Pseudonocardia sp. HH130630-07: one gene and its partners. The protein of the gene in region 2 interacts with the protein of the main gene of each other region in a pairwise test. Links are inferred from orthologs where the notes say so. Each region holds a gene or a part of one and is shown on either strand. Other genes may lie near its edges. The genes, in order: dnaN, dnaE and rplL.

Region 1 (9,086 bases), 2.2 Mb from region 2 along the record:
ATGCATCCGGACGGGGACCATCGCCGTACCACCGGGGGACGGGAGCGTTCCCCGGGCAGCGGGGGCGAACAGCGCGAGCAGGAGGGGGAACCGCGGATGACCGACCAGCCGGGCGATCTCGGCGCGGTCTGGAACCGGGTCATCGCCGACCTGTCGGGTTCGTCCGCGGAGTCGGGCGCCCCCTCGCTCTCCCCCCAGCAACGCGCGTTCCTCCGTCTCACCCGTCCGCTCGGCCTGCTGGACGGCACCGCGCTGCTGGCCGCGCCGAGCGAGTTCGCCAAGGACGCCATCGAGCGCATCCTCCGCAAGCCGATCAGCGACGCGCTCGGCCGGCACCTGGGTGTCTCGGTCAACCTCGCCGTCGTCGTCGACGCCTCCGCCGCCTCCGGCGGTACCGAGGTCCCCGACCCGCCCGGGTTCGGGATGGCCCGCGGCATCTCCGCCGGGGACAGCGCCCGGGACACCGGGACCACCGAGATCCCGGTCGTCGCCGCACCCCCGGTCCCGGCGCCGGGCGCCGGGGGCAGCACCGGTCGCGGTGAGAGCGACGCCCGCGCGAACGGCGACGAGGTTCCGGACACCGCTCCGGACCCCTCCGCCGGGCCGGAGCGCGGATACCCGGCCGAGCCGGTCCCGTCGGCAGGGGGGTGGGCCCCGATCCCGCCCGCCGAGCCCGCCCCGGCACGCGATCCCGGTGGCACCGCCTGGCCCGCCTACACCGCCCCGCAGGCCGGCGACCCGGTCGCACCGCGGTCGCAGACCCGGCTCAACGAGCGCTACACCTTCGACACCTTCGTCATCGGGGCGTCGAACCGGTTCAGCCACGCGGCGGCCGTCGCGGTCTCCGAGGCGCCGGCGCGGGCGTACAACCCGCTGTTCATCTGGGGCGAGTCCGGGCTGGGCAAGACCCACCTCCTGCACGCCGTGGGGCACTACGCGCAGCGGCTCTTCCCCGGGATGCGGGTGCGGTACGTCAGTACCGAGGAGTTCACGAACGACTTCATCAACTCCCTGCGCGACGACCGCAAGGTCGCCTTCCAGCGGCGCTACCGCGACGTCGACGTCCTGCTGGTCGACGACATCCAGTTCCTGGAGGGGAAGGAGGGGACCCAGGAGGAGTTCTTCCACACCTTCAACACCCTCCACAACGCGAACAAGCAGATCGTCGTCTCCTCCGACCGGCCGCCGAAGCGCCTGGAGACCCTCGAGGACCGGATGCGCACCCGGTTCGAGTGGGGACTGATCACCGACATCCAGCCGCCCGAGCTGGAGACCCGGATCGCGATCCTCCGGAAGAAGGCCGCCCAGGACCGGCTCGCGGTCCCCGGTGAGGTCCTGGAGTTCATCGCGGAACGGATCGAGCGCAACATCCGCGAGCTCGAGGGCGCGCTGATCCGGGTGACGGCGTTCGCCTCGCTGAACCGGCAGGCCGTCGACACCCAGCTCGCCGAGATCGTGCTGCGCGACCTCATCCCCGACTCGGCGGCCTCGGAGATCACCGCGCCGACGATCATGGCGGTCACCGCGGAGTTCTTCTCCGTGACGCTGGACGACCTGTCCGGCCCGGGGAAGACGAAGGCGCTCGCGCAGGCCCGGCAGATCGCGATGTACCTGTGCCGCGAGCTGACCGACCTCTCGCTGCCGCGGATCGGCCAGACGTTCGGCGGTCGTGACCATACGACCGTCATGCACGCCGACAAGAAGATCCGCAACGAGATCTCGCTCCGGCGCAAGACCTTCGAGCAGGTCCAGGAGCTCACCGCGCGGATCAAGCTGCGCGCCCGGCACTGACCCGGTCCCGCGCCCCGCTCCCTTCTCACGCACCCCCTCCCCGCTGCACTCATGGAGCTTCGGCCTCGTGACACCGGGCCGGAGCTCCATGAGTGGAGCCGGGCCGGGGGGTGAGGAGTACGGCCGGGGCGGGGCGGGTACGTGCTGGTCGGCGGCGGTACGGGGTGGTTCCGGGCGGACACGGCTCGTACCCGAACCGATCCCGACGCACCCACACGTACAACGGCGCTCAGATCGTCTCTGCGGGGCCGGCGGGATCCGCCCGGGGTGATCGGGTCCCCGGCGGCCGGGTGTCCACGGGCCCCGCGGTCGTCGGAGCCGGTCGCGATCCGGTCTCGATCCGGTCCGGCGTGGCGCCCACCGCGTGTCGCTCCCGGGGATCCCGTTCGTCGTCGGGTAGTGGGCACTCGGCGCTTCGTCACGCCGACAGATGATCGACATCGAGTACCCGGACGTCACTCTGCGTCGAACAGAGCGTGACGGATGAGGCGTGAGTGGGTTCCGTACGCAACGCCGCTTGCATCCCGGCGTGCCGGACCCATCACCCTGGGTCCACGATCCACCACACTTCCACCCACATCTGGGGACAAGTCTGTGGATAGCCGCCGCGCAGCCCGTGGACGGATGGCCCCGGATCCGTGGACAACTCTGTGGTGAACCCGGGATGAACCGGGGACGGATGGGGGGAACCCGCCCCGGTCCACCGCCGGCCGAAGCTGTCAACCGATGCCCCCACGGCCAGATCCCCAGTCGACGCGGCCTGCTGACCAGCACCGATGGCGTCCATCCACACCATGCACAGGACTTACTACTACGACGGGTTTTCTCTCTCTTAGTTCTTCCCCAAGAACAAGCGTGTGGAGGGGACACGAGGGGGCCCACGATCCGGGTACACGGCGTCGTGACCGGAGATCGGAGACCGCACCGGGCGAGCGCCGGGGCGGCGTGGAAACTGTCGGGGCGAGGCTCTACCGTGAGCCTCCCGGCGAATCGAGATCCCGACCCAGCACCGGCCGAACGGCCACCGCCTCAGGCGGACGGGTGGGGCCACGGCTCGCCGCAGCACCACCACCGCACCGCCGTCCCGTCGACGGCTGCGACCCACCGGTCGCGGTCCTGGCGCCACCGGGGAAGGTCCTTGATGAAGTTCCGGGTCGAACGCGACGTCCTCGCGGACGCAGCAGCCTGGGTGGCTCGCAGCCTCCCGGCCCGTCCTCCCGTGCCCGTGCTCGGCGGGGTCCTCATCCAGTCCGACGGCGAGTCTGGCGAGAAGCTGACCGTCTCCGGGTTCGACTACGAGACCTCGGCCCGGGTCGAGCTCGACGCGACGGTCGGGGAGCCGGGGCGGATGCTCGTCTCCGGCCGGCTGCTCGCCGACATCACCCGGGCCCTGCCCTCGAAGCCGGTCGATCTCGTCGTCGACGGTGCGCGCGCCACGATCAACTGCGGCAACAGCCGGTTCAGCCTCCCGACGATGCCGGTCGAGGACTACCCGCAGCTGCCGGAGATGCCGCAGAAGGCGGGTTCGGTCGCGGCCGACGCGCTGGCCGCCGCGGTCGCCCAGGTCGCCGTCGCCTCCGGGCGGGACGACACGCTGCCGATGCTCACCGGCATCCGGCTGGAGATCGAGGGCTCCCAGCTCACCCTCGCCGCGACCGACCGGTTCCGGCTGGCCGTGCGCGAGCTCGAGTGGGTGCCGGAGGACTCCTCGATCTCGACCGCGGTCCTCATCCCGGCCCGCACCCTCGCCGAGGTCGCGAAGACGCTGGCCGGCTCGGGCACCGTCGAGATCGCGCTGTCCGCAGGGGACGGCATGCTCGGCCTGACCGGCGGTGGCCGTCGCTCCACGAGCCGGCTGCTCGACGCGGAGTTCCCGCGGTTCCGCCAGCTCATCCCGGCCGAGCACACCACGGCGGTCGAGCTCGACGTCGCGACGCTCGTCGAGGCGATCAAGCGCGTGTCCCTGGTCGCGGACCGGGTGGCCCAGATCCGGATGGAGTTCGGCGAGGACGGCCTGCGCCTGGCCGCCGGCGGCGACGACGTCGGGTCCGCGGAGGAGGAGCTCCCCTGCGCACTCGACGGCAACCCGCTGACCATCGCGTTCAACCCCGGGTACCTGCTCGACGGTCTCGGCGCCCTGCACACCGACCGGGCCCAGCTGACGTTCACCACGCCGAACCGGCCGGCCCTGGTCCGCCCGGTGCCCAAGCCCGCCACCGACGACACCGGTGAGGCGCCGTCCCCGGAGAAGTCCGGCTACCTGCACCTGCTGATGCCGGTCCGGCTCCCGGGCTGATCCGCTCCGGCGGGGCCGCGGTGGCGTGGCCACGGCGGGACCGGAAGACTCGATCCCCGGCGTGATCGACGAGGATCGCCGTGCCCCGCAACGCGGTGCGCGGCGCGTGAGGACAGAGGGGGCATCGCAGTGCAGATCGGTCTGATCGGCCTGGGCCGTATGGGCGGCAACATGCGGGAGCGGCTGCGGGCCGCCGAGCACGAGGTCGTCGGCTACGACCCGCGGCCGGAGGTCAGTGACGTCGGCTCCCTGCAGGAGCTGGCCGGCGCGCTGTCCGCGCCGCGCGTCGTGTGGGTCATGGTCCCCTCGGGGGAGCCGACCCGGAACACCGTCGCGACGCTCGCCACCGTGCTGGAACCCGGCGACCTGGTCATCGACGGCGGCAACTCGCGCTACACCGACGACAAGCCGAACGCCGAGCTGCTCTCCGCGCACGGGATCGGCTACGTCGACTGCGGCGTCTCCGGCGGGATCTGGGGCAAGGACAACGGCTACGGCCTGATGGCCGGTGGCGAGCCGGAGCACATCGAGCTCGCCATGCCGATCTTCGACGCGCTCCGGCCGGAGGGGCTGCGCGCGGAGGGCTTCGCCCACGCCGGTCCGGTCGGCGCGGGCCACTTCGCCAAGATGGTCCACAACGGCATCGAGTACGGCCTGATGCAGGCCTACGCCGAGGGCTTCGAGCTGATGCAGGCCAGCGAGCTCGTGACCGACGTGCCTGGTGTGATCCAGGCGTGGTCGCGCGGCACGGTGGTCCGCTCCTGGCTGCTCGACCTGCTGGTCGACGCGCTGAAGGACGACCCGGAGCTGGCCGAGCTGGAGGGCTGGGTCGACGACTCCGGTGAGGGCCGCTGGACGATCGAGGAGGCCATCGCGCACGCCGTCCCGCTGCCGGTGATCTCCGCGGCGCTGTTCGCCCGGTTCTCCTCCCGGCAGGACGAGTCCCCGGCGATGAAGGCGGTCGCCGCGCTGCGCCAGCAGTTCGGCGGGCACGCGGTCAAGAAGGTCGGCCCGGCCGGCGCTCCCGGCGAGAAGGCCGGCCCGGCGCAGGGAGGCTGACCGGTCGGTGTACCTCAGGCGGTTCTCGGTCACCGACTTCCGGTCGTGGCCGGAGGCGGAGCTCGAGCTCGATCCCGGCGTCACGGTCCTGGTCGGATCGAACGGCGCCGGCAAGACGAACCTCGTCGAGGGGATCGGTTACCTCGCCAGCCTCGGCTCGCACCGGGTCTCCTCGGACGTGCCGCTGATCCGCCGGGGTACCGAGCAGGCCGTGCTGCGCGGCGAGGTGCACCACCACGGCCGCAGGCTCGGCGTGGAGCTGGAGATCAACGCGCAGCGGCAGAACCGGGCCCGGGTGAACCGGTCACCGGTGTCGCGGCCGCGGGACGTCCTGGGGATCCTCCGCAGCGTGCTGTTCGCACCGGAGGACCTCGCGCTGGTCCGCGGCGACCCGACGGAGCGCCGCCGCTTCCTCGACGAGCTGCTGGTCGCCCGGTTCCCGCGCTACGCGGGGGTCCGCTCGGACTACGACAAGGTGCTCCGGCAACGGTCGGCCCTGCTGAAGTCCGCGAAGCCCGCGCTGCGGGGGTCGCGGGGGCGGCAGCGCCCGGCCCCGCCGGCGGCGGGTGACGAGCTCCCCGAGGACGCCTCGGCGCTCACCACCCTGGAGGTGTGGGACGGCCACCTGGCCCGCACCGGCGCCGCGCTGCTCGCCGGTCGTCGCGAGCTGGTCGTGTCGCTGGCCCCGTACGCCCGGGACGCGTTCGCCGAGATCGCGCCGTCGTCGGACCCGATCGGGCTGGACTACCGGTCCAGCCTGGGGACCCCGGGCGTCGCGGAGCTCCCGGAGTCGACCGGTGACCTGGAGGAGCTGCTCCTGCGCCGGCTGGCGGAGGTGCGGGCCCAGGAGATCGAGCGGGGCGTGTGCCTCGTCGGCCCGCACCGCGACGAGCTGGAGCTCGCGCTCGGCGAGGGGCCGGCGAAGGGGTACGCCAGCCACGGCGAGTCGTGGGCGTTCGCGCTCGCGCTGCGCCTGGCGTCCTACCGGCTGCTGCAGGCCGACGACGTCGAGCCGGTCCTGGTGCTCGACGACGTCTTCGCCGAGCTCGACGCCACCCGCCGGCGCGCGCTGGCCGGTCTCGTCGCCGGGGCCGAGCAGGTCCTGGTGACGGCCGCCGTCGGTGAGGACGTGCCGGCGGAGCTGGACGGGGCCCGGTTCGAGGTCCGTGACCGGACGGTGGCCCGCCGGGAACCGGCAGGAGAACCGGCGGCGGAGCCGCGGTGACCGGCCCGGTGACACGGCGCGGATCAGGTCTCGACCGCATCACGGCGATCTGGGGACAAGCCTGTGGATAATGTGGATAACTCCCGCGGAGCCGGGGACGGACGCCGTCGTGGATCGGGGAACCGCCGGACAGACGGTCGCGGCGCGGGCCGTCCCGGTCGGCGGCCTGGGGATGGAGCCGCGGAGGCCCCCGGTCACGGGCCGGTCACGGGCGGCGGTGCGCCGGGGGAGCAGGGCGACCTGCTCGGCGGGGAGCGGGCCGGGCTGCGCGGCGCGGATCTCGCCCGGGACGCGCTGCGGGCCGCCCGCGAGGCGTCCGCCCGCAAGGTCGAGGAGCGGGCCGAGCAGGCACTGCCGAAACTGCGGGTGGTGTCCGGGAAGGGCCGGCGGCGCCGGTGGTCGGGTTCCGGCCCGGACGACCGGGACCCGCAGCCGTTCGGCCGGATCGCCTCCCGGGTGTCGATGGACCGTGGCTGGTCGTCCCGGCTGACCGACGCGACGGTGCTGGGCCGCTGGCCCCAGCTCGTCGGGCCGGACGTCGCGGACCACTGCATCCCGGTGTCGCTGCGCGACGGCGAGCTGACCCTGCAGGCCGAGTCGACCGCGTGGGCCACCCAGCTGCGCACGCTGCAGCGGCAGCTGCTGACCCGGCTGGCGGCCGCGGTCGGACCGGACATCGTGCGCCGGATCCGGGTGGTCGGCCCGAGCGGACCGAGCTGGCGGCACGGCCCCCGGCACGTCCGCGGCCGCGGCCCCCGTGACACCTACGGGTGACGACGACCGGCCCTCGGCGACCCGGAGGTGTCCGGACGGGCGACGGGAACGTTGCGAGCGCGTCACGGCGCCGTACCCGTCCGGAATGCCCGACCCGGGTGGGGAGCCGGGTTCGGGACGGCGCCGGCCGTACGTCGGCGGTGAGCGCGAGATGACACGGCCATCGGACCGCCCGTCCCCGTCCGGGCACATTTGATCCCGCACCGGACGCCGTTCGCCCGTCTGTGGCGGTTCTGGGCGGGTCCTGAGCGCCTTTCCGTCGGTCCCTGCGGGTAGACTGTGACGGTGTTCCCGGGCGCCTCCCCCTGACATGACCTGAGCGCCCGGTAGGTGGAACCGTTCCACGGTCGCCCGCGTCGAGAGACGCGGTGCCCGCGTGGCCGGTTCACGTGGCGAGGAGAACCAGCTACTCGTGGCTCAGGACAAGGCAGCGAAGAACGCCTACGGCGCGTCGTCCATCACGGTCCTCAAGGGGCTGGAGGCGGTCCGCAAGCGGCCCGGCATGTACATCGGCTCCACCGGTGAGCGGGGCCTGCACCACCTCATCTGGGAGGTGGTGGACAACTCGGTCGACGAGGCGATGGCCGGCCACGCCACCAAGGTCGTCGTGACCCTGCAGGCCGACGGCGGCGTCCGGGTGGAGGACGACGGGCGTGGCATCCCGGTCGAGATGCACCCGACGGAGAAGAAGCCGACCCTCGAGGTCGTCCTCACCAGCCTGCACGCCGGCGGCAAGTTCGACGACAAGTCCTACGCCGTCTCCGGCGGTCTGCACGGCGTCGGTGTGTCGGTCGTGAACGCGCTGTCCACCGCGCTCGAGGTCGAGGTCCGCAAGGACGGCGTGATCTGGAAGCAGCGCTACGACCACGCCAAGCCCGGCGAGCTCATCGAGGCCGGCACCACGAAGAAGTCCGACAGCGGCACCACGATCACCTACTGGGCCGACCCGACGATCTTCGAGACGACCGCCTACACGCTGGAGACGATCCGCCGCCGGCTGCAGGAGCAGACGTTCCTCAACAAGGGCCTCACCATGGTCCTGCGCGACGAGCGGCGCCCCGAGCCGGCCGCCGGTGTCCCGTCGTCGGACGCGGTCGACGCCGACGGGAACCCGATCGAGGCGGCCCCGGTGGTCGACGCCGACACGGAGCCGGACGCCGAGGGCTACGTCGCGAAGCCGAAGGAGTACGTCTTCCACTACCCGAACGGGCTGGAGGACTTCGTCGCGCACCTGAACAAGTCCAAGGACCCGATCCACCGCAAGATCGTCGCCTACACCGGCGAGGGCCCCGGCCACCAGGTCGAGGTCGCGATGCAGTGGAACTCGGGTTACTCCGAGTCGGTCTACACGTTCGCGAACACGATCAACACGCACGAGGGCGGCACCCACGAGGAGGGCTTCCGGCACGCGCTGACCGCGACCGTGAACCGGTACGCCCGCGACAAGAAGCTGATCAAGGAGAAGGATCCGGCGCTGTCCGGGGACGACATCCGCGAGGGGCTCGCCGCGATCGTCTCGGTGAAGATCTCCGAGCCGCAGTTCGAGGGCCAGACGAAGACCAAGCTCGGCAACACCGAGGTCAAGTCGTTCGTCCAGCGGGTGTCGAACGAGTGGCTCGCCGACTGGTTCGAGCGCAACCCCACCGAGGCCAAGACGATCGTCAACAAGGCGGTCTCCTCGGCCCAGGCGCGGCTCGCCGCGCGCCGGGCCCGCGAGCTGGTGCGCCGCAAGAGCGCCGGTGACATCGGCGGCCTGCCCGGCAAGCTGTCGGACTGCCGGTCCCGGGACCCGGAGAGCTGCGAGCTCTACATCGTGGAGGGCGACTCCGCCGGCGGCTCGGCGAAGGCCGGCCGCGACTCGATGCACCAGGCGATCCTGCCGATCCGCGGCAAGATCATCAACGTCGAGAAGGCCCGGATCGACCGCGTCCTCAAGAACAC
Region 2 (10,363 bases):
CGGCGCTGCTCTGGGGCGCGGTGCTGTCCTCCACCGACGCCGCCGCGGTGTTCAGCGTGCTGCGCGGGGTCGCGGTACCGCGCCGGCTGGCCGGGACGCTGGAGCTCGAGTCCGGGATGAACGACGCGCCGGTGGTGATCGCCGTCGTCGTGTTCGCCTCGACGGACCCGATCGGCTGGTCCACCGCCGGGCTGGTCGTCTACGAGCTCGCCGCGGGCGCCCTGATCGGGGTGTTGCTGGGGGCGGGCGGGGCCTGGGCGCTGCGCCGGGCCGCACTGCCGTCGACCGGCCTGTACCCGCTCGCCGCGATCGCGGTGTGCCTGCTCGCCTACTCAGCCGGGCAGGGGGCGCACGCGTCGGGGCTGCTCGCGACCTACGTCGCGGCACTGGTGCTCGGCAACTCCCGGCTCCCGCACCGCAGCGGCGTCGTGTCCTTCGCCGAGGGCACCGGCTGGATCGCCCAGATCGGGCTGTTCGTGATGCTCGGCCTGTACTCGGTCCCCGAACGCCTGCCCGCGGCGGTCGTGCCGGCCCTGGTCTGTGCGGCGGTGGTGCTGCTGGCGGCGCGGCCGCTGTCGGTGCTGGCGGCCGGGCTGCCGTTCCGGGTGCCCTGGCGGGAGCAGGCCTTCCTGTCCTGGGCGGGACTGCGCGGCGCGGTGCCGATCGTGCTCGCGCTGGTCGCGCTCACCGAGGGCGGACCGCAGAACCAGATGCTGGTCGACGTCGTGTTCGTGCTGGTCGTGCTGCTCACCCTGGTGCAGGGGACGACACTGCCGTGGGTGGCGCGGCTGCTCGGTGTCGTCTCGCGGACCGAGACCCGCGAGGTCGAGGTCGACGCCGCCCCGCTGGACGAGGTCGACGCCGAGCTGCTCCAGGTGAAGGTCCCGAAGGGTTCCCGGCTGCACGGCGTCTACCTGCGGGAGCTGCGGCTGCCGGCCGGGGCGACGGTCAGCCTGGTGGTGCGGGACGCCGAGGCGTTCTCCCCGCTCGGGGAGACCCGGCTGCGCGAGGGGGACCAGTTCCTCGTCGTCAGCACCCGGGACGTGCGGGACGCGACCGAGCAGCGGATCCGCGACGTCGACCGGGGCGGCAAGCTGGTCCGCTGGCACGCCCGCGACGACCGCTCGTCATAATCGGGGGTGTGAGTGCCGATCCCCCCGTGAGCGAGACACCCGCCGACCCGGCGTTGCGACGGCGCGGGACGCTGCTCCTGGCCGGGATCGCCGGCGCCGTGCTGGCGCTCGACCTCGCCAGCAAGATCGCCGCCGTCGCGTTCCTGGAGGACCGCGAGCCGATCGCCGTGATCGACGGCCTCTTCTGGCTGACCGTGCTGCGCAACCCGGGCGCGGCCTGGTCGATGGCCACCGGCTACACCTGGATCCTCACGATCGTCGCGGTCGTCGTCGTCGGCGTCATCATCCGGATCGCGCGCCGGCTGGCGTCGACGGGCTGGGCGGTCGGCCTCGGCCTGGTGCTCGGCGGTGCGCTGGGCAACCTCGTCGACCGGTTCTTCCGGGCGCCCGGACCGATGCGCGGGCACGTCGTCGACATGCTCGCGGTGTTCGCCCCGGACGGCAGCATCTTCCCGGTGTTCAACCTCGCCGACTCCGGGATCGTGTGCGGCGGGATCCTGCTGGTACTGCTCGCGGTGCGCGGCATCGAGATCGACGGGACACGGGCCTGACCATGGGAGAGCTGCGGAGCATGCCCGTCCCGGACGGGCTCGACGGAATGCGGATCGACGCCGGGCTGTCCCGGCTGCTGGGCCTGTCCCGGACGGTGGTCGCCGGCCTGGCCGAGGCCGGCCGGGTCCGGCTGGACGGCCGCGACGCCGGGAAGTCCGACCGGTTGCCGGGCGGGTCCTGGCTGGAGGTCGAGCTGCCCGACGCGGCGGCGCCGACCGTCATCGAGGGGCCGGTCGAGGTGGTCGCCGGCCTGACCGTGCTGCACGAGGACGACGACATCGTGGTCGTCGACAAGCCGGTCGGGGTCGCCGCGCACGCGTCGCCGGGCTGGACCGGCCCGACCGTCACCGGCGGGCTCGCCGCGCTCGGGTACCGGCTCTCCACCTCCGGTGCCGCGGAACGCCAGGGGATCGTGCACCGGCTCGACGTCGGGACCACCGGCGTGATGGTCGTCGCGACCTCCGAGCACGCCTACACCGAGCTGAAGCGGGCGTTCAAGGAGCGCACCGTGGACAAGCGCTACCACGCGGTCGTCCAGGGGCACCCGGATCCGTCGTCGGGCACGATCGACGCGCCGATCGACCGGCACCCGCGGCACGACTACCGGTTCGCCGTGCTGCAGGGCGGCAAGCCGAGCATCACGCACTACGACACGATCGAGGCGTTCCGGTCGGCGAGCCTGCTCGACGTGCACCTGGAGACCGGGCGCACCCACCAGATCCGGGTGCACTTCTCCGCGCTGCGCCACCCCTGCGTCGGGGACCTGACCTACGGTGCGGACCCGACGCTGGCGAAGCGGGTCGGCCTGTCCCGGCAGTGGCTGCACGCCCGCACCCTCGGGTTCGCCCATCCCGCCGACGGCCGCCACGCCGAGTTCACCAGCCCCTATCCCGGCGACCTGGCCGCGGCGCTGGACACGCTGCGGGACCCGTGAGGGCGACCGGGCACCCGGGGCCACCGCGGTGACCGGACTGACCACCCGCGGGCTCTGGGTGGTCGTCGCGGTGCTCGCCGTGGTGCTGTTCGGCGCGGTGTGGGCGGCCGGATCCGGGCCGTCCGCCGGGCCCGCCGTCCCGACCGGGTCGGTGCGGCTGGGCCCCGACCCCGGCCAGGACGTCGCGGGCTACCTGTCGTCGCTGCCCGCGCAGCTGCCCCCGCCGGGGGAGCGGGTCCCCGCACTGGTGCAGCTGGGGCAGCCGCTCGACGCCCGCGCGGTGGCGGCACTCGGCGCTCCCGGCACCACGACGGCGGTCCTCCGGGTCCCGCTCGACCGGGTCCAGACCGCGCTGCGGTTCGAACCGGTGACCGGGACCGGGGACCCGGTGGCCGCGCTGGGGGTGGCCAGGGAACGCGCGGCGTTCGCGGCCGAGGCGGACGCCGACCGGGCCCGGCGTGCGGTCCCGGACGCGGCGACGCCGCAGGCCCGGGAGTCACTGACCCGGCGCGCCGCGGTCGCCGCCGCGGAACACCGGGCGCTGGCCGGCCCGGGCTGCCGCTGCGTGGTCGCGCTCGTGGTGAGCGCCGACCGGGCCGGGCTGGAGGCGCTGGCCGGCCGGGACGGCGTCCGGGCGGTCCAGGCCGCACCGCCCGGGACGCCCGGGCAGGCCCTGGCCCTGTCCCCGTTGCTGCCCGAGCAGACCACCGCCGCGACCCCACCCCCGGACGACGGCCCGGTCCCGCCCGGCTGAGGCTGGGACTCGGACTTCCGGCTCCCGGTTGCCGGATCCGGCTCCTGGTTCCCGGCCCCGCTGCCCGGGTGTCCGGGGGCTCCCGCCGCGCGACCCCGCGCCGCGTCCGGCGGGCCCGGTCCCGTCCCGCTGGGCCTGTCTCGTCCCGTCGTGCCGGGCACGGCCCGGACAGCGGGCGTCCGGACGGCGTGCCGGGACCCGCCGGGCGTGGCCCTGCACCGGTTCCGCGGCGCGTCCGGCTGCCCGGCCACGTGCGGATCAGAACCCCGGCACGGTGCCGCCGGACGGTCGAGAGCACCGTTCCCGCTCCCGGAGACTCCGGGGCACCGCCCGGAACCCGCCGACACGCCGGAGCCGGGGTCGCGCGGGGCGTGAGCAGGAACGACGCTGCGGGCGCGGCCGGGAGCCGCCGCCGTCGCCGGAACTGTCGGACCCCGGGGCTAGTGTGGGACCACACCGAACCGGTCGGCCCTCCCCCCGGGGCAGGAGCCCCCCGGCAGCCTCGTCCGGCCCCGCCAGGCCGCTCCCGGGGGTTGCCGTTCCGCCCCGTCGTCGGGGGTCGTCGCGGTCGGTGCAGAGCACGGCACGCACGCGTCCACGGTCCGCTCCGGGCCGCGGCGCGGCGCGTGCGGACCGGGGAGCACCGCGCCGCCCAGGGCGCGGGAGAGGAGTGCGGAACACACATGGCTGCCGGCGGCTCGGAGACGGGTTCCTTCGTCCATCTGCACACCCACACCGAGTTCTCGATGCTCGACGGGGCGGCCCGCCTCGACGACCTCTTCGCCGAGGCCGCGAAGTACGAGATGCCCGCGGTCGCGATGACCGACCACGGCAACGTCTACGGCGCCTTCGAGTTCTGGCGCAAGGCCAAGGCGCACGACATCAAGCCGATCATCGGCATGGAGGGCTACGTCGCCCCCGGCTCGCGGCACGAGCGCAAGCGGACCGCGCTCGGCAACGGCAGCGAGAACAACCCCGACCTCATGTACACCCACATGACGCTGCTCGCGGAGAACACGGAGGGGATGCACAACCTCTTCCGGCTCTCCTCGCTGGCCAGCCTCGAGGGGTACTACTACAAGCCCCGTATGGACCGCGAGCTGCTCGAGCAGTACGGCAAGGGCCTCATCGCGACGACCGGCTGCCCCTCCGGCGAGGTCGCGCGGCTGCTCCAGCAGAAGGACTTCGACGCCGCCTGCCAGGCCGCGAGCGACTACCGCGACATCTTCGGGAAGGACAACTTCTTCCTGGAGCTGATGGACCACGGCATCGGCATCGAGAAGCAGGTCCAGGAAGACCTGTTCGCGCTGAAGAAGAAGCTCGACCTGCCCGGTCTCGCCACCAACGACCTGCACTACACCTACCCGGACGACACCAAGGCGCACGAGGTGCTGCTGTGCGTCCAGACCGGCAAGACCCTCGCCGACCCGAACCGGTTCAAGTTCGACGCGCAGGACTTCTACCTCAAGTCCGCCCGCGAGATGCGCGACCTCTGGGACCCGGTCCACCCCGAGGCCTGCGACAACACGTTGCTGGTCGCCGAGCGCTGCAACATCGACTTCACCACCGGCCAGGACCTGCAGCCCAAGGCCCCGGTGCCCGAGGGCGAGACCGAGGAGTCCTGGCTGATCAAGGAGGTCGAGCGGGGACTGCACATGCGGTTCCCGAACGGCGTCACCGAGAGGTACCGCCAGCAGGCCAACTACGAGGTCGGCGTCATCATCAAGATGGGCTACCCCGGCTACTTCCTGGTGACCGCCGACCTCATCCAGCACGCCAAGTCCGTCGGCATCCGGTGCGGCCCCGGCCGTGGTTCCGCAGCCGGGTCGCTGGTCGCCTACGTCCTCGGGATCACCGACCTCGACCCGATCCGGCACAAGCTGATCTTCGAGCGGTTTCTCAACCCGGACCGCATCTCGATGCCCGACATCGACATGGACTTCGACGAGCGCCGGCGCGGCGAGATGATCCGCTACACCACGGAGAAGTACGGCGAGGACCGGATCGCCCAGATCATCACCTACTCCACGATCAAGGCGAAGGCCGCGATCAAGGACTCCGCGCGGGTGCTGTTCGGGCAGCCCGGCTACTCGGTCGCCGACCGCATCTCCAAGGCGATGCCGCCCGCGGTGATGGGCAAGGACATTCCGCTGTCCGGGGTCTTCGACCCCGCGCACAAGCGCTACTCCGAGGCCACCGAGGTGCGGGCCCTCTACGAGGCGGACCCGCAGGTCAAGGAGATCATCGACACCGCGCGGGGCCTGGAGGGCCTGAAGCGGCAGTGGGGTGTGCACGCGGCCGGCGTGATCATGTCCTCGACGCCGCTGCTCGACGTCATCCCGATCCAGCGCCGCGAGTCCGACGGCGCGATCATCACGCAGTTCGACATGGGCGTCTGCGAGACCATCGGGCTGCTCAAGATGGACTTCCTGGGGCTGCGCAACCTCACGATCCTCGACGACGCCCTGGAGAACATCGGGCTCAACGAGAAGGCCCCGGTCGACCTCGACCACCTGGAGCTCGACGACGCGAAGACCTACGAGCTGCTCTCCCGCGGCGACACGCTCGGGGTGTTCCAGCTCGACGGCGGCCCGATGCGGGACCTCCTGCGGCGGATGGCCCCGTCGGAGTTCGAGCACATCTCCGCGGTCGGCGCCCTGTACCGCCCCGGCCCGATGGGTGCGAACGCGCACAACGACTACGCCGACCGCAAGAACGGCCGCCAGGAGGTCACGCCGATCCACCCGGAGCTGGCCGAGCCCCTCAAGGACGTGCTCGGCGAGACCTTCGGCCTGATCATCTACCAGGAACAGGTCATGTCGATCGCGCAGACCCTGGCCGGGTACTCGCTCGGTCAGGCGGACCTGCTCCGCCGCGCGATGGGCAAGAAGAAGAAGGAGATCCTGGACAAGGAGTACGTCACCTTCGCCGGCGGGATGAAGGACAACGGCTACTCCGAGAACGCCGTCAAGACGCTCTGGGACATCCTGCTCCCGTTCTCCGACTACGCCTTCAACCGCGCGCACTCCGCCGCGTACGGCGTCGTGTCGTACTGGACGGCCTACCTGAAGGCGAACTACCCGGCCGAGTACATGGCCGCGGTGCTCACCTCCGTCCGGGACGACAAGGACAAGGCCGCCGTCTACCTGGCCGAGTGCCGCCGGATGGGGATCACCGTCCTCCCGCCGGACGTCAACGACTCGGTGCGCAACTTCGCCCCGGTCGGTTCCGACATCCGGTTCGGTCTCGGCGGTATCCGCAACGTCGGGCACAACGTCGTCGACGCGATCGTCGCGGCGCGCCGGGAGAAGGGCGACTTCGCCGACTTCTCCGACTTCCTGCGCAAGGTCGACGCGGTGGTCTGCAACAAGAAGGTCGTCGAGTCCCTGATCAAGGCGGGCGCGTTCGACTCGCTGGGCCACACCCGCAAGGGCCTGCTGCTCGTGCACGCCGACGCCATCGACGCGGTGATGAGCACGAAGAAGGCCGCGTCGATGGGCCAGTTCGACCTCTTCGGGTCGATGGACGGCAGCGCGGGCGACGACGGGGACGACGCGCTCGGCGGCATCTTCGACGTGAAGGTGCCGAGCGAGGAGTGGGACAGCAAGCACAAGCTCGCCGTCGAGCGGGAGATGCTGGGCCTCTACGTGTCCGGTCACCCGCTGCAGGGCCTCGAACAGGCGCTCGCGGCGAAGGCGGACACCTCGATCGCCGACATCGTCGAGGGGACCGTCGCCGAGGGCGGGCAGGTCACCGTCGGCGGCATCCTCGCCAACGTGAACCGCCGGGTGAACAAGAACGGCGAGCCCTGGGCGTCGGCGCAGATCGAGGACCTCGCCGGTGGGATCGAGGTCCTGTTCTTCCCGCGCGCCTACCAGGTCGTCGGGGTCGACGTGGCCGAGGACGCGATCGTGCTGGTCAAGGCCAGGGTCAACAAGCGCGACGACCGGATCTCGCTGATCGCCAACGACCTCGCGGTGCCCGAGCTGGCCGCCGCCGGTGAGGGCGGGCTCCCGATCCGGGTCAGCCTGCGCACCGACCAGTGCACCCCCGAGCGCGTGTCGAAGCTCAAGGAGGTGCTGACCCACCATCCGGGCACGTCCGAGGTGCACCTGTCCCTGGTCTACGGCAGCAAGATCACGGCTCTGCGGCTCGACGACTCGCTGAAGGTCATGCACACCTCGGCGCTGATGGGCGACCTGAAGGCGCTGCTCGGGCCGGGCTGCCTGGGCTGATCCGGCAGCCGGTGCGGTGTTCCGGGGCCCGGCCCCGGGGCGGCGCACCGGGGGCCGGGCGGCGGGGCCCGCCGGTCACGGCGTGCCGGCCAGCTCCGCCCAGGCGGCCCGGGCCGGTGCGTCCCACCGGTCGTGCAGGGTCCCGAACAGGTCCGCGGCGCGGGCACCGGCCCACCGGTCGGGCAGCAGCTCGGCCGGGAGCTCGGGGTCCAGGAACGGGAACCGCCGCCAGGCGTGCACCAGCCGGACCTGCCGGGCGAGCACGCCGGTGCCGACCCCCGCCCCCGGGGCCGGTGCGCCGGCCGCGGGCGTGAAGCAGTCGAGGAACTCCTGGTAGGCCAGCTCGACCCGGTCGAGGTCCCAGGCCTGGGCGACGACGTCGGCCGGCCGGCCGATCGCGCCGTACCGGCCGACGAACGAGCTGCTCATCCCGCGCAGCCCGAGCTCGTCGAGCACCTGCGCGACCTGCTCCTCCTTCGCGGGGTCGGGGGAGACCCACACCCCGGGGGCGGGTGAGCCGAGCCCGGCCCAGGCCAGCCGGGTCCGCAGCCGGTGCCGCAGCTGTCGCCGGGACTCCGGTACCGACGCCAGCAGCACCAGCCAGCGGCCGTCCCACCCGGTCGCGGTGGCACCGAACCCGTAGATCCGGGCCGCACCCTCCGACAGCAGCCGCCGCCCGGCCGTCGTCAGGGACCAGCGGACCCGGCGGCCGTCGCGGTCGGAGACCAGCAGCCCCTCGGCCGCGGTCCGGGCCAGCGCCTGGCGCGCCGACTTCGCCTCGATGCCGAGCGCGCCCATCGTCTCCAGCAGCGCCCGGGTCCAGACCGGTTCGTCCGCCGGGAGCACGAACTCGCCGAGCACGGTGAGCAGCAGCGACCGCGCCGAGGCCTGGCCGAGCTCGCGACGGCGGGTGACGGCGCCGCCCGCGGGGCCCGGCCCACCGGGCCGCGACGGCGGGGGCCCGCCGGTGGCGGCCGGACCGGGATCGGGGGACGGGGTGGCCATGGTCCGGTGAGCCTAGTGCCCGTGCGGAACCGGCCGGCGCCGAACTCGGTGGCCCCGCCGCCCGTGACGACGCGCCGACCGGCCGGGATCCCGGACCCGGTCGCGGGCCACCGCCGGAGCCCGCCGGGTCGATCACCGTTCCTACCGGGACGGTGGATCACGGTAGTACGGTCGGGAGCCGTGACCGTCCCCGATCCCGGCGCCCGGCCGGGGACCCCGGAGCCCCGCTCCGCCGCGCCGTACGGCACGGCGGAGCTGCTCGCCACCGACCGCGCCCACGTCTGGCACCCGTACGCCCCGATGCCGGCGACGGCGACGCCGCTGGTCGTCGAGTCCGCGCAGGGCGTGCGGCTGCGCCTGCCGGACGGCCGCGAGCTCGTCGACGGCATGTCCTCCTGGTGGTCGGCGATCCACGGCTACCGGCACCCGCGCCTCGACGCGGCGGTGACCGACCAGCTCGGCCGGATGAGCCACGTGATGTTCGGCGGGATCACCCACGGTCCGGCCGTCGACCTGGCCCGGCTCCTCGCGGAGATCACGCCGGACGGACTCGAGCACGTCTTCCTCGCCGACTCGGGATCGGTGTCGGTCGAGGTCGCGATCAAGATGTGCCTGCAGTACTGGCGCTCCCGCGGCCGGCCCGGCAAGCACCGGCTGCTGACCTGGCGGGGCGGCTACCACGGCGACACCTTCGGTGCGATGAGCGTGTGCGACCCCGACGGCGGGATGCACGCCCTGTGGTCGGACGTGCTGCCCCGGCAGGTCTTCGCCGACGAGCCGCCGCCGGAGTTCGAGCACGACTACGTGGCGCACCTGGCCGAGCTCGTCGAGACCCACGCCGACGAGCTGGCGGCGGTGGTCGTCGAACCGGTGGTGCAGGGCGCCGGTGGGATGCGCTTCCACGATCCCCGCTACCTGCACGTATTGCGCGAGCTGTGCCACGCCCACGACGTGCTGCTCGTGTTCGACGAGATCGCGACCGGCTTCGGCCGGACCGGTGAGCTCTTCGCCGCCGGGCACGCCGGTGTCGCCCCGGACGTCATGTGCGTCGGCAAGGCGCTGACCGGCGGATATCTCACGATGGCCGCGACCCTGTGCACCGGGCGGGTGGCCGCGGGCATCACCGGGGGCGAGGCCGGCGTGCTCATGCACGGCCCGACGTTCATGGGCAACCCGCTGGCGTCCGCCGTGGCGCACGCGTCGGTGTCGTTGCTGCTGGAGCGCGACTGGCGGCGCGAGATCAAGGACATCGCGGCCGGTCTGCGCACCGGGCTCGCCCCCGCCCGCTCCCTGCCCGGGGTGCGGGAGGTCCGGATCCTCGGCGCGATCGGTGTGATCGAGCTCGACCACGACGTCGACCTCCCGGCCGCGACGGCGGCCGCCGTGGTCGCCGGCGTGTGGCTGCGGCCGTTCCGCAACCTGGTCTACGCGATGCCGCCGTTCGTCAGCACCCGGGCGGACATCGCGCTCGTCACGGCCGGCATGCGGGCCGCGGCACTGGCGGGATAGCGACCGGGTCCCGCTTCCCGAGCCACCCGGCCGGGTGCATTCTACTGTGATGCTGATCACGTTACGCAGAGGTGAAACGGCCTGACCGGCTGTTTCGTAGCGCGCCATCGATTCGATGAGAAACCCTCTCATCAAGATCCGTTTCCGTTGGACACACGGCGCGGCCGGCGGCCAGGACGGCACGCCCCGCCCGATCTCGCGACCGCACTGCCGCGGTCCGGACAGCCCCCTACGGACCGAC
Region 3 (9,088 bases), 3.0 Mb from region 2 along the record:
CGTGAAGGTCGAGTTCACCGTCGACGACGCCTGGGTCGGCAACCGGACGACGGCCTCGATCGAGATCGCCACCCTGCTCGGGTCCAAGTTCCTCGCCCTCGACCCGCGCGGCGACGGCGAGCAGGACCCGGACGCGCCGATCGGCCGGGACCGCACGACCTCGCCGTTCGACGTCGTCGACGCGTTCAACGGGCTCTCCGGGACCATCGACCAGCTCGACACCGCGGCGCTGGCGAACAGCCTGACCACGCTGTCGGACACCTTCCGCGACACCCCGCCGGAGATCCGCGGCGCCCTGGACGGGCTGTCGCGGCTGTCCACCACCATCTCCAGCCGGGACGCCGAGCTGAAGCAGCTGCTGGCGAACACCCGGCAGCTGTCGACGACGCTGGCCGACCGCCGCGGCGACGTCGTGAAGCTGGTGGACGACGGCAACCTGCTGCTCGGCGAGCTGCAGCAGCGCAAGCAGGCGATCGCGGACCTGCTCGACGGCGTCCAGCGTCTGTCGGTGCAGCTGCGCGGGCTGGTCGCGGACAACACCGAGCAGCTGCGCCCGGCGCTGGAGACGCTGGACCGGGTGCTCGCGGTGCTGGAGGCGAACCGGGACAACCTCGGCGAGATCCTGGACAACGAGGCGGTGTTCATCCGGGTGTTCGGCAACGCGCTCGGCAACGGCCGCTGGTTCGACAACTACGTCTGCGGGCTCGTCCCGCCGGCCGTCCCGCTCGGGGGTGACTGCTGATGGGCTCGTGGGCCAACGACCGGCGCCAGATCCAGCTCGGCGCGCTCGTGGCGGTGGCCGCGGTGCTGGCGGCGAGCGCGGTCTGGCTGATCGGCTCCGGCGGCGGGCGCCCGGTGACCGCCTACTTCACCAGCGCGGCGGCCTTGTTCCAGGACAACGACGTGCGGGTACTCGGCGTGCCGGTCGGCAAGATCGACCGGATCACGCCGGAGGGCGACCGGGTCCGGGTCGACATGACGATCACCGACGACGACGTCCGGCTCCCGTCCGACGTCAAGGCCGCCGTGGTCTCGCCCAGCCTGGTCACCGGGCGCTACGTCCAGCTCACCCCGGTCTACACCGGCGGCCCGGAGTGGAACGGCGAGCCGATCCCGCTGGAGCGCACCGCGTTCCCGCTCGGCGTCGACGACCTCACCCGGACCGCGACCGAGCTGTCCCGGGCGCTCGGCCCGCAGGGGGCGAACGCGAACGGGGCGCTGAACGACGTCCTCGACGTCACCGCGCGCAACCTGGACGGCAACGGCCGGGCGCTCAACGACACGGTCCGCAACCTCGGCGGCCTCTCGGCCACCCTCAACGGGTCCAGTGAGGACCTCTTCGGCACCGTGACCGAGCTGCAGAAGTTCACCTCCACGCTGCGCGAGAACGACCCGGGGGTGCGCGAGCTGAACGCCAAGCTCGCCGACGTCACCGGGTTCCTGGCCGGGCAGCGCGGCGAGCTGGGCGGGGCGCTGAACGAGCTGTCCTTCGCACTCGGCGAGGTCGCGACGTTCGTGCAGGACAACCGGGGTGCGCTCAACTCCAACGTGGACAAGCTGGCGAACGTGTCCCAGGAGATCGTCGACCACCAGCGGGCGCTGGCCGAGGTCGCCGACACCGCGCCCGCGGCGCTGGGCAACCTGACCAACATCTACAACGGCTCGTCGGAGACCCTGGACACCCGGGCGAACATCAACGAGCTGGCCTACCCGCTGCCGGTGGCGCTCTGCGAGATCCTGCGACGTTCGGCGACCCCGCTCCCGGTGGACGGCCCGGCGGCCGGCACGGGCGCGCTCTGCGACGGGCTGCGCCCGGTGCTCGACGGCGCGGTCCCGCTGCCCACCCCGCAGGAGGTCATCACCCAGCTGCAGCAGGGGGTGTCGCCGTCGTCCCCGCTGCCGCCGCAGCTGCTGCCCGGCTCACCGCTGTCGCTGACCGATCCCGGGTCGCAGCTGCGCGACCCGCAGGCCCCGGCCCCGCCGCCCGGCCCGCAGCCGGACCCGGCGGCCCCGCCGGCGCCCGCTCCCGGCCCGGCCGCCACGCCGACACCGGTGCCCGACGAGCCGGACGCCACCGAGGAGCCGGACGGCTCCGGTGACTCCCGGGACGGCGGCCTGTTCGGCGGACTCCTCGGAGGTGGCTCGTGAGCGGCCGTACCGCGCGGGTCGCCGCGCTGCTGACCGCGGCCGCGGTCGGTGCGAGCGGCTGCGGGGTGATCAGCGGCGGGCTGCGCGGGGTACCGCTGCCCGGCGGTGCGAACCTCGGCGAGGACCCCTACCAGGTCCAGATCGCCTTCGGAGACGTCGTCGACCTCGTCCCGCAGTCCCTGGTGCGCTACGGCGACGTCCCGGTCGGCGCGGTGCAGCGGGTCGAGGTCGAGCCGGGCACCTGGAACGCGCTTGTGACGATCGACGTCAACCGCGACGTCGAGCTGCCGGCGAACTCCACCGCGCGGGTGCGGACGACCTCGCTGCTCGGTGAGAAGTTCGTGTCGCTGGACCGGCCCGCCGGCCCGGCGGAGGGCTCGCTCGCCGCGGCCGGCCGGATCCCGGTCGCCGCGACCGGCCGGGCCGCGGAGGTCGAGGAGGTGCTCGGCGCGCTGTCGATGCTGCTCAACGGCGGCGGCGTGGCACAGATCCGGACGATCTCCACCGAGCTGAACAACGCGCTCTCCGGCCGCGAGCCCGAGGTGCGCGCCCTGCTGGACAACCTCGACCGGCTGGTCGGCTCGCTCGACGACAGCAAGGACGACATCAACCGCGCCCTGGACAGCCTGGACCGGCTGTCGGCGACGCTCGCGGCGCGGCGCCCGCAGATCAGCAACGCGCTGCAGAACATCAGCCCCGGGCTGCGCGAGCTGGAGGCCCAGCGGACCCAGCTGGTCGGGATGCTGCAGGCGCTGGACCGGCTCTCCGGGGTCGCGACGAACGTCGTCAACCGGTCCCGCGACGACCTGCTCGCCGACCTGGAGGCGCTGCGCCCGGTGCTGCGCAACCTCGCCGACTCCGGGCAGGACCTGCCGCAGTCGCTGGAGCTGCTGCTGACCATCCCGTTCACCGACGCGGCCACCGACGCCGTCGCCGGGGACTACGCGAACCTCTACGTGACCGTCGACGCCGACCTCGGCAGCATCCTGGACAACATCCTGCGGAGCCGCCAGCTCGGCCTGCCGCTGCCGCTGGAGCAGCTCCAGGCCCTGCCGCCGACCGCGCAGCTGCTGACGCCGCTGCTCGGTGGCGAGGCCCCGCCGGTCCCGCAGGCGCCCGGTGTGCCCCGGCTGCCGCTGCTCGGGCCGGAGCAGGAGACCCCCGCCCCGGCCGCACCGCCCGCCGAACCGGGGGCCCCGGCCCCGGCTACCGGGGCGACCCCGACCCCGACGCCCACCCCGGAGCCCCGTGACTCCGGCGGGGACGGGCTGCTCGGCGGTCTCTTCGGAGGTGGATCGTGATCACCAGGACCGTCCGCTGGCAGCTGGTGGCGCTGGCGCTCGTGACCATCGTCGGCGTCGGCTACGCCGGGTTCCGCTACGCCGGGCTGGACCGGCTGTTCGGGGCCACGACGTACCCGGTGACCATCCAGATGGCCGACTCCGGCGGCATCTTCACCGGTGCCGACGTCACCTACCGCGGGACCAGCGTCGGGCGGGTCGGCCCGCTGTCGCTGACCGACGCGGGGATCGACGTCCAGCTCGACATCTCCAACGACGCACCGGAGATCCCGGCCGACGCCCGCGCCGTCGTCGGGAACCTGTCGCCGATCGGTGAGCAGTTCGTGGACCTGCAGCCGGTCGCCGACGGCGGCCCGGTGCTCGCCGCCGGCACGGTCATCCCGCAGGAGCGCACCCAGGCCCCGGTGGGGATCAACACCTTCCTGACCGAGCTGGACCAGCTGGTCTCCACGGTGCCGAAGGACTCGCTGCGCACCGTGGTCTCCGAGCTGGGTCAGGGCTTCGAGGGGACGGCCCAGCCGCTGCAGCAGCTGCTCGACACCACCGGGCAGTTCACCACCGCGGCGACCGAGGCGTTGCCGCAGACGACGGCGCTGATCGCCGACGCCCGCCCGGTGCTGACCACGCAGAACGAGGTCGCCCCGCAGTTCCAGGAGTTCAGCCGGGGCCTGCGCGAGGTCGCCGAGCAGCTGCGCGAGTCCGACCCGGACCTGCGCCGCATCATCGACGACGGCCCCCGCGCCGGCGACGAGCTCCGCGCGCTGGTCCGGGAGAGCGGGCCCGGCCTCGGCGAGTCGGTCGCGAACCTGCGCACGGTCAGCGAGCTGCTGGAGCCGCGCCAGGCCGGGCTCCGGCAGATCCTGGTGACCTACCCGGGCCTGGTGGCGGTGGCGCCCAAGGTGGTGCCCGGTGACGGCACCGCGCACCTCGGGCTGGTCGTCAACTTCTTCGACCCGCCGGCCTGCGCGCGGGGCTACGAGGGCACCGACAACCGCGGCGGCCTCGACGTCACCGAGGTCCCGGTGAACGCGAACGCCCGCTGCGCCGAGCCCCCCGGCAGCCCGACGAACGTGCGCGGTATGCAGAATGTCGACCGGCCCCAGCCGCTGGACGTGCCGGACTACTCGGGCAACTCCGGGTACGCCGGCCCGCCGCCGGGGGAGGGGGACACCGACGGTGGTCCCGGGACCCGGCCCAACGCCGGTTCGCTCGGCGACGACCGCGCCCAGCGCGTCGGCTCGCCGTTCGTCACCGACGCCGCCCAGATCCTGCTGGGCGGGTGAGCCCCGTGACCCTGCCCGGCACCACGTCCGCGGGTACCGCGACGGCCCATCGGGGCGGCGCGGTTCCCCGGACGGTCCCCCGGTCGCCGATGCGCGGCCACCGAGCGGCTGTGCGCCCCGCAGCCGGGAGGAGGAACGCTCCCCATGAGCACTGATCTCACCGACCGCCCCGACGTCACCGACACCGCCGAGGACCCGGCCGGGCCGGAGCCGGGCGTCGCCGCCCGGATCCTGCCGGTGGCCGCGGTCGTCGCCGCGGTGCTGGCGCTGGTGTTCGGCGCGCTGTGGCTGTTCGCGCTGAACAGCGACCCGGTACGGGTCGCCGAGGCCCGCGACGACGTCCTGCGGGACGCCCGCCAGGCCGTCGTCAACCTCAACACCCTCGACCACGACGACGCCCAGAAGGGGCTGGACCTCTGGATCCAGTCGTCGTCGGGCTCGGTGCGCGACGAGTTCGAGAAGAACCGCGACGCCTACGCCCGGCTGGTGACCCAGCAGCGCCGGACCACCGCCGCGACGGTCGCCGACGCCGCCGTCGCCGAGGTCGACCCGCGGGCGGGGACCGCCCGCGTGCTGGCCGGTGTCGACGTGACCGTCACCCCGGAGGGTGCCGAGCCGACGGTGACCCGCCAGCGGATCGAGCTCGGCATGGTCGAGACGCCGGACGGCTGGAAGGTCGACGCGCTGGAGCCGCTGACGACCCCCGGCTCCGGCGGCTGACCCGCACCCACCGCCCGTTCCCAGGTCGACCACCCCAGGAGGTCACCGCATGTCCACCTCGCGCCGCCGCCCCACGGGCGGCATCCGCAGGCCCCAGGTCGCCGGTCGCCCCCGGCCCGGACGGGGCGAGAACGAGACCGGGCCGGACGAGCCCGGGACCCGGCCCGGCGGCGTCGCGCTCGACGACCGCACCGGTGCCCCGTTCACCCCGCCCGCCCCCGGTGACCCGGATCCCGCCGGGGCCGCCCCGGACGCGGGCCCCGCACCCGGTGCGGGCCGGACCGACCGGGCCGGCCGGACGCTCGCCGGGGACGCGCCGGAGGGCGGGCGCGGACCGGGACGGCCGGCCGGTCCCGACGCTCCCGGGCGCCCGGACGACCCCGCGGGCTCCGCGGGCACCGGACCCGACGAGGGATCCGCCGCCGACGGCGGGACCGGCCGGGCCGCAGGGCCCGAGGCCGCCGGCCGCCCGGCCGGTGCCGCCCGCGGGCCCCGGCTGCCCGCCGCCCCGCGGTCCCGCCGGGCGACCGTGCTGCTGCTCGTGGCGACCGTGCTGCTGACGACGGCCGCGGCCTTCTTCGGCGTGCAGTGGTACCGGACCGAGTACACCGGCTCCGCCGCGAACAGCGCGCTCGCCGACGTCGGCGCCACCGCCGAGGTGAGCCGGCAGGTGGGCGAGGCCGTCACCCGCGTCTACTCGTTCGACCACGCCCGCCTGCAGCAGGCCGAGGACGACGCCCGGGCCGTGATCACCCCGGCCTTCCAGCCGGAGTTCGAGCGGATCTTCGGCAGCGTCCGGGAGCTGGCCCCGCAGCAGCAGGCGGTGGTGACCGCGACGATCCCGAAGTCGGCGGTCGCGAGCATCGACGGCGACCGGGCGACCGTGTACGTCTTCGTGAACCAGGTGATCCGCCGCCAGGCCGACGGCGGTGCCCCGCAGGAGGGCGCCGCGGCGGCCCGGCTGCGGGTGGACGCCGAGCTCGTCGACGGCGGCTGGAAGATCGCCGCCATGACCCCGGCCTGACCCGGGCCCGGGTGCCCCGGACCCCCGGCGACGGGCGGGCCGGGGCGCCCGGGTACTGTCGTCGTCGATCCACCGAAGACCGCAGGTCCGTGTCCGGGTTCCCCGGCCACCGAAGGTCCCGGGAACACCGGGCGGCCCGCGCAGGAGGACGAGGCGAATCCGGGCGCTCGGCGCCCGCCGGTACTTTTCCCGCCCCGTGCCCTGCGCACGGGGCGTTCGTCGTTCTCCCGGGGGCCGTCGGCCCCGAGGGCGGTACCTGCGCAGCGCGGTGGCACTGCACGGACCAACCACCCGAGAGGAGGGCAGCGATGGCAGCACCCGACAAGGTCGCGGCGGTCGAGGAGATCACCAACCGCTTCCGCGAGTCGAACGCCTCGGTCGTCACCGAGTACCGCGGGCTCAGCGTCGCCAAGCTGACCCAGCTGCGCCGGGACCTGGGGTCGGACGCGAACTTCCGCGTCGCGAAGAACACCCTGGTCAAGCGCGCGGCCGCGGACGCCGGGATCGAGGGTCTCGACGACCTGTTCGCCGGGCCGACCGCGATCACGTTCGTCCAGGGCGAAGCCGTCGACGCCGCCAAGGCGCTGAAGAAGTTCGCCAAGGACAACCCCGGCCTGGAGATCAAGGGCGGGTACATGGACGGGCGCGCCCTGTCCGTCGCCGAGATCGAGCAGCTCGCGGACCTCGAGTCCCGCGAGGTGCTGCTGGCCAAGCTGGCCGGCGCGATGAAGGCGAACATGTCGAAGGCCGCTTCGCTGTTCAGCCAGCCGGCCTCGCAGGTTGCCCGGCTCGCCCAGGCGCTCGCCGACAAGAAGGCCGACGGTGGCGAGTCCGCCCCGGCCGCGGCCGACGGCGACTCCGCCGAGAGCTGATCACCACCCCCACCGAACGTCTTTCGTAAGAGAAAGGACCAGCCATCATGGCGAAGCTGTCCAGCGACGACCTGCTCGACGCCTTCAAGGAGCTCACCCTCCTGGAGCTCTCGGACTTCGTGAAGAAGTTCGAGGAGACCTTCGACGTCACCGCCGCCGCCCCGGTCGCCGTCGCGGCCGCCGGCCCGGCCGGTGCCGCGGCCCCCGCCGAGGAGGAGAAGGACGAGTTCGACGTCGTCCTCGAGGGCGCCGGCGACAAGAAGATCCAGGTCATCAAGGTCGTCCGTGAGGTCGTCTCGGGCCTGGGCCTGAAGGAGGCCAAGGACCTCGTCGAGAGCGCGCCGAAGCCGCTGCTCGAGGGTGTCACCAAGGAGGCCGCCGAGGCCGCCAAGACCAAGCTCGAGGAGGCCGGCGCGAAGATCAGCCTCAAGTGATCTGAGCGACGCTCCGCGAAGGGGGCGGGACCCGTACCGGGTCCCGCCCCCTTCGCCGTTCTCCGGGGCCTCCGGGCCGTGGACCGCTCGTCCCGGTGCGTCCCCGACCGGGTGCCGATGCCGCCCGGAAACCGCTGCGTACGCCGGAGGAAGCCGGTTGCCGACCGGTCGTCCCCGACTTCCGACCGCTCATCGACGGACGGGGACTTGACTCGGTGAGCCCGGCAGGTCACTCTTGGGCAACGGTGGTTGCCTGGATGCTGGAATCGGCGACCTGTCTCGACAGCTGCGTTCGCAGCGTCTATAGTCATTGTTTGCGCTGTCTGCGTCCAGGCTCTGCGCGCTCGCCACCGGGGAAAGCTTCGCCGACTGCACTGGTTCGTCCGGTGCTCCGCCGGAGTGGTCCGTCCTGGCGGGCGCGGGGAATCTGGAGCGCACGGCAGTGTCCGACAACAGACGGCGTGCCACGTGGCCGGGCTGCCGGCTCGCGATCCGGGGGGACCCCGAACGGATCGAGGGAGACGGTAGCGCTCGCCACCGGTGCACGCCAGACGAGAAGCGCAGTTCTCGGAAGGACGCATCTTGGCTGTCTCCCGCGCCGCCGCGACCACCTCGACCCTCTCCGCTTCGGCGAACCCGAACTACCCCGGCGCACCGACCCGGGTCACCTTCGCGAAGATCGCAGAGCCGCTGGAGGTCCCCGACCTCCTCGACCTGCAGATCCAGTCCTACGAGTGGCTCGTCGGCAGTGAGGCCTGGTTCCAGCGCCGGATCGAGGCCGGTGACGAGATGCCGGTCAGCGGGCTGGAGGAGATCCTCACCGAGATCTCGCCGATCGAGGACTTCTCCGGGTCGATGTCGCTGTCCTTCTCCGACCCCCGCTTCGACGAGGTCAAGGCCTCCGTCGAGGAGTGCCGGGACAAGGACATGACCTACGGTGCCCCGCTGTTCGTCACGGCGGAGTTCACCAACAACACCACCGGTGAGATCAAGTCCCAGACGGTCTTCATGGGCGAGTTCCCCGTGATGACCGACAAGGGCACGTTCATCATCAACGGCACCGAGCGCGTCGTCGTGTCGCAGCTCGTCCGCTCGCCGGGTGTCTACTTCGACCACGCGATCGACAAGACGACCGAGAAGGACGTCTACTCGGTCAAGGTCATCCCCAGCCGGGGTGCCTGGCTGGAGTTCGACGTCGACAAGCGCGACACCGTCGGCGTCCGGGTCGACCGCAAGCGCCGGCAGCCGGTCACCGTGCTGCTGAAGGCCCTGGGGTGGACCGCCGAGCAGATCGGTGAGCGTTTCG

The links.
Region 1: the proteins of dnaE (region 2) and dnaN interact in binary tests that used the Escherichia coli proteins (3 or more experiments, as listed by UniProt). The link is inferred for Pseudonocardia sp. HH130630-07 from one-to-one orthologs.
Region 3: the proteins of dnaE (region 2) and rplL interact in binary tests that used the Escherichia coli proteins (3 or more experiments, as listed by UniProt). The link is inferred for Pseudonocardia sp. HH130630-07 from one-to-one orthologs.

What each region holds. Positions count from the first base shown.
Region 1 is NZ_CP013854.1:2,291,411-2,300,496, reverse strand. What follows is about bases 2,142-5,009. They hold dnaN (DNA polymerase III subunit beta), read left to right. Parts: upstream 2,142-2,932; coding sequence 2,933-4,087; downstream 4,088-5,009. Other genes in these bases: gnd (phosphogluconate dehydrogenase (NAD(+)-dependent, decarboxylating)), read left to right, coding at 4,247-5,009. Also shown: chromosomal replication initiator protein DnaA, read left to right, coding at 97-1,791; more of gnd, read left to right, coding at 5,010-5,146; DNA replication/repair protein RecF, read left to right, coding at 5,154-6,371; AFB00_RS11140 (DciA family protein), read left to right, coding at 6,435-7,145; gyrB (DNA topoisomerase (ATP-hydrolyzing) subunit B), read left to right, coding at 7,522-9,086. UniProt on the Escherichia coli protein: Confers DNA tethering and processivity to DNA polymerases and other proteins. Acts as a clamp, forming a ring around DNA (a reaction catalyzed by the clamp-loading complex) which diffuses in an ATP-independent manner freely and bidirectionally along dsDNA.
Region 2 is NZ_CP013854.1:127,534-137,896, reverse strand. Bases 3,664-7,808 are described here. They hold dnaE (DNA polymerase III subunit alpha), read left to right. Parts: upstream 3,664-4,056; coding sequence 4,057-7,608; downstream 7,609-7,808. Other genes in these bases: AFB00_RS00630 (PaaX family transcriptional regulator), read right to left, coding at 7,684-7,808. Outside these bases: AFB00_RS00655 (potassium/proton antiporter), read left to right, coding at 1-1,133; lspA (signal peptidase II), read left to right, coding at 1,160-1,684; AFB00_RS00645 (RluA family pseudouridine synthase), read left to right, coding at 1,687-2,619; AFB00_RS00640 (hypothetical protein), read left to right, coding at 2,648-3,373; more of AFB00_RS00630, read right to left, coding at 7,809-8,613; AFB00_RS00625 (adenosylmethionine--8-amino-7-oxononanoate transaminase), read left to right, coding at 8,794-10,122. UniProt on the Escherichia coli protein: DNA polymerase III is a complex, multichain enzyme responsible for most of the replicative synthesis in bacteria. This DNA polymerase also exhibits 3' to 5' exonuclease activity. The alpha chain is the DNA polymerase catalytic subunit.
Region 3 is NZ_CP013854.1:3,088,268-3,097,355, forward strand. The notes cover bases 6,219-9,088. They hold rplL (50S ribosomal protein L7/L12), read left to right. Parts: upstream 6,219-7,395; coding sequence 7,396-7,782; downstream 7,783-9,088. Other genes in these bases: AFB00_RS31935 (nuclear transport factor 2 family protein), read left to right, coding at 6,219-6,476; rplJ (50S ribosomal protein L10), read left to right, coding at 6,785-7,348; rpoB (DNA-directed RNA polymerase subunit beta), read left to right, coding at 8,365-9,088. Also shown: AFB00_RS15005 (MCE family protein), read left to right, coding at 1-742; AFB00_RS15010 (MCE family protein), read left to right, coding at 742-2,148; AFB00_RS15015 (MCE family protein), read left to right, coding at 2,145-3,449; AFB00_RS15020 (MCE family protein), read left to right, coding at 3,446-4,732; AFB00_RS15025 (hypothetical protein), read left to right, coding at 4,877-5,452; more of AFB00_RS31935, read left to right, coding at 5,502-6,218. UniProt on the Escherichia coli protein: The binding site for several of the GTPase factors involved in protein synthesis (IF-2, EF-Tu, EF-G and RF3). Is thus essential for accurate translation.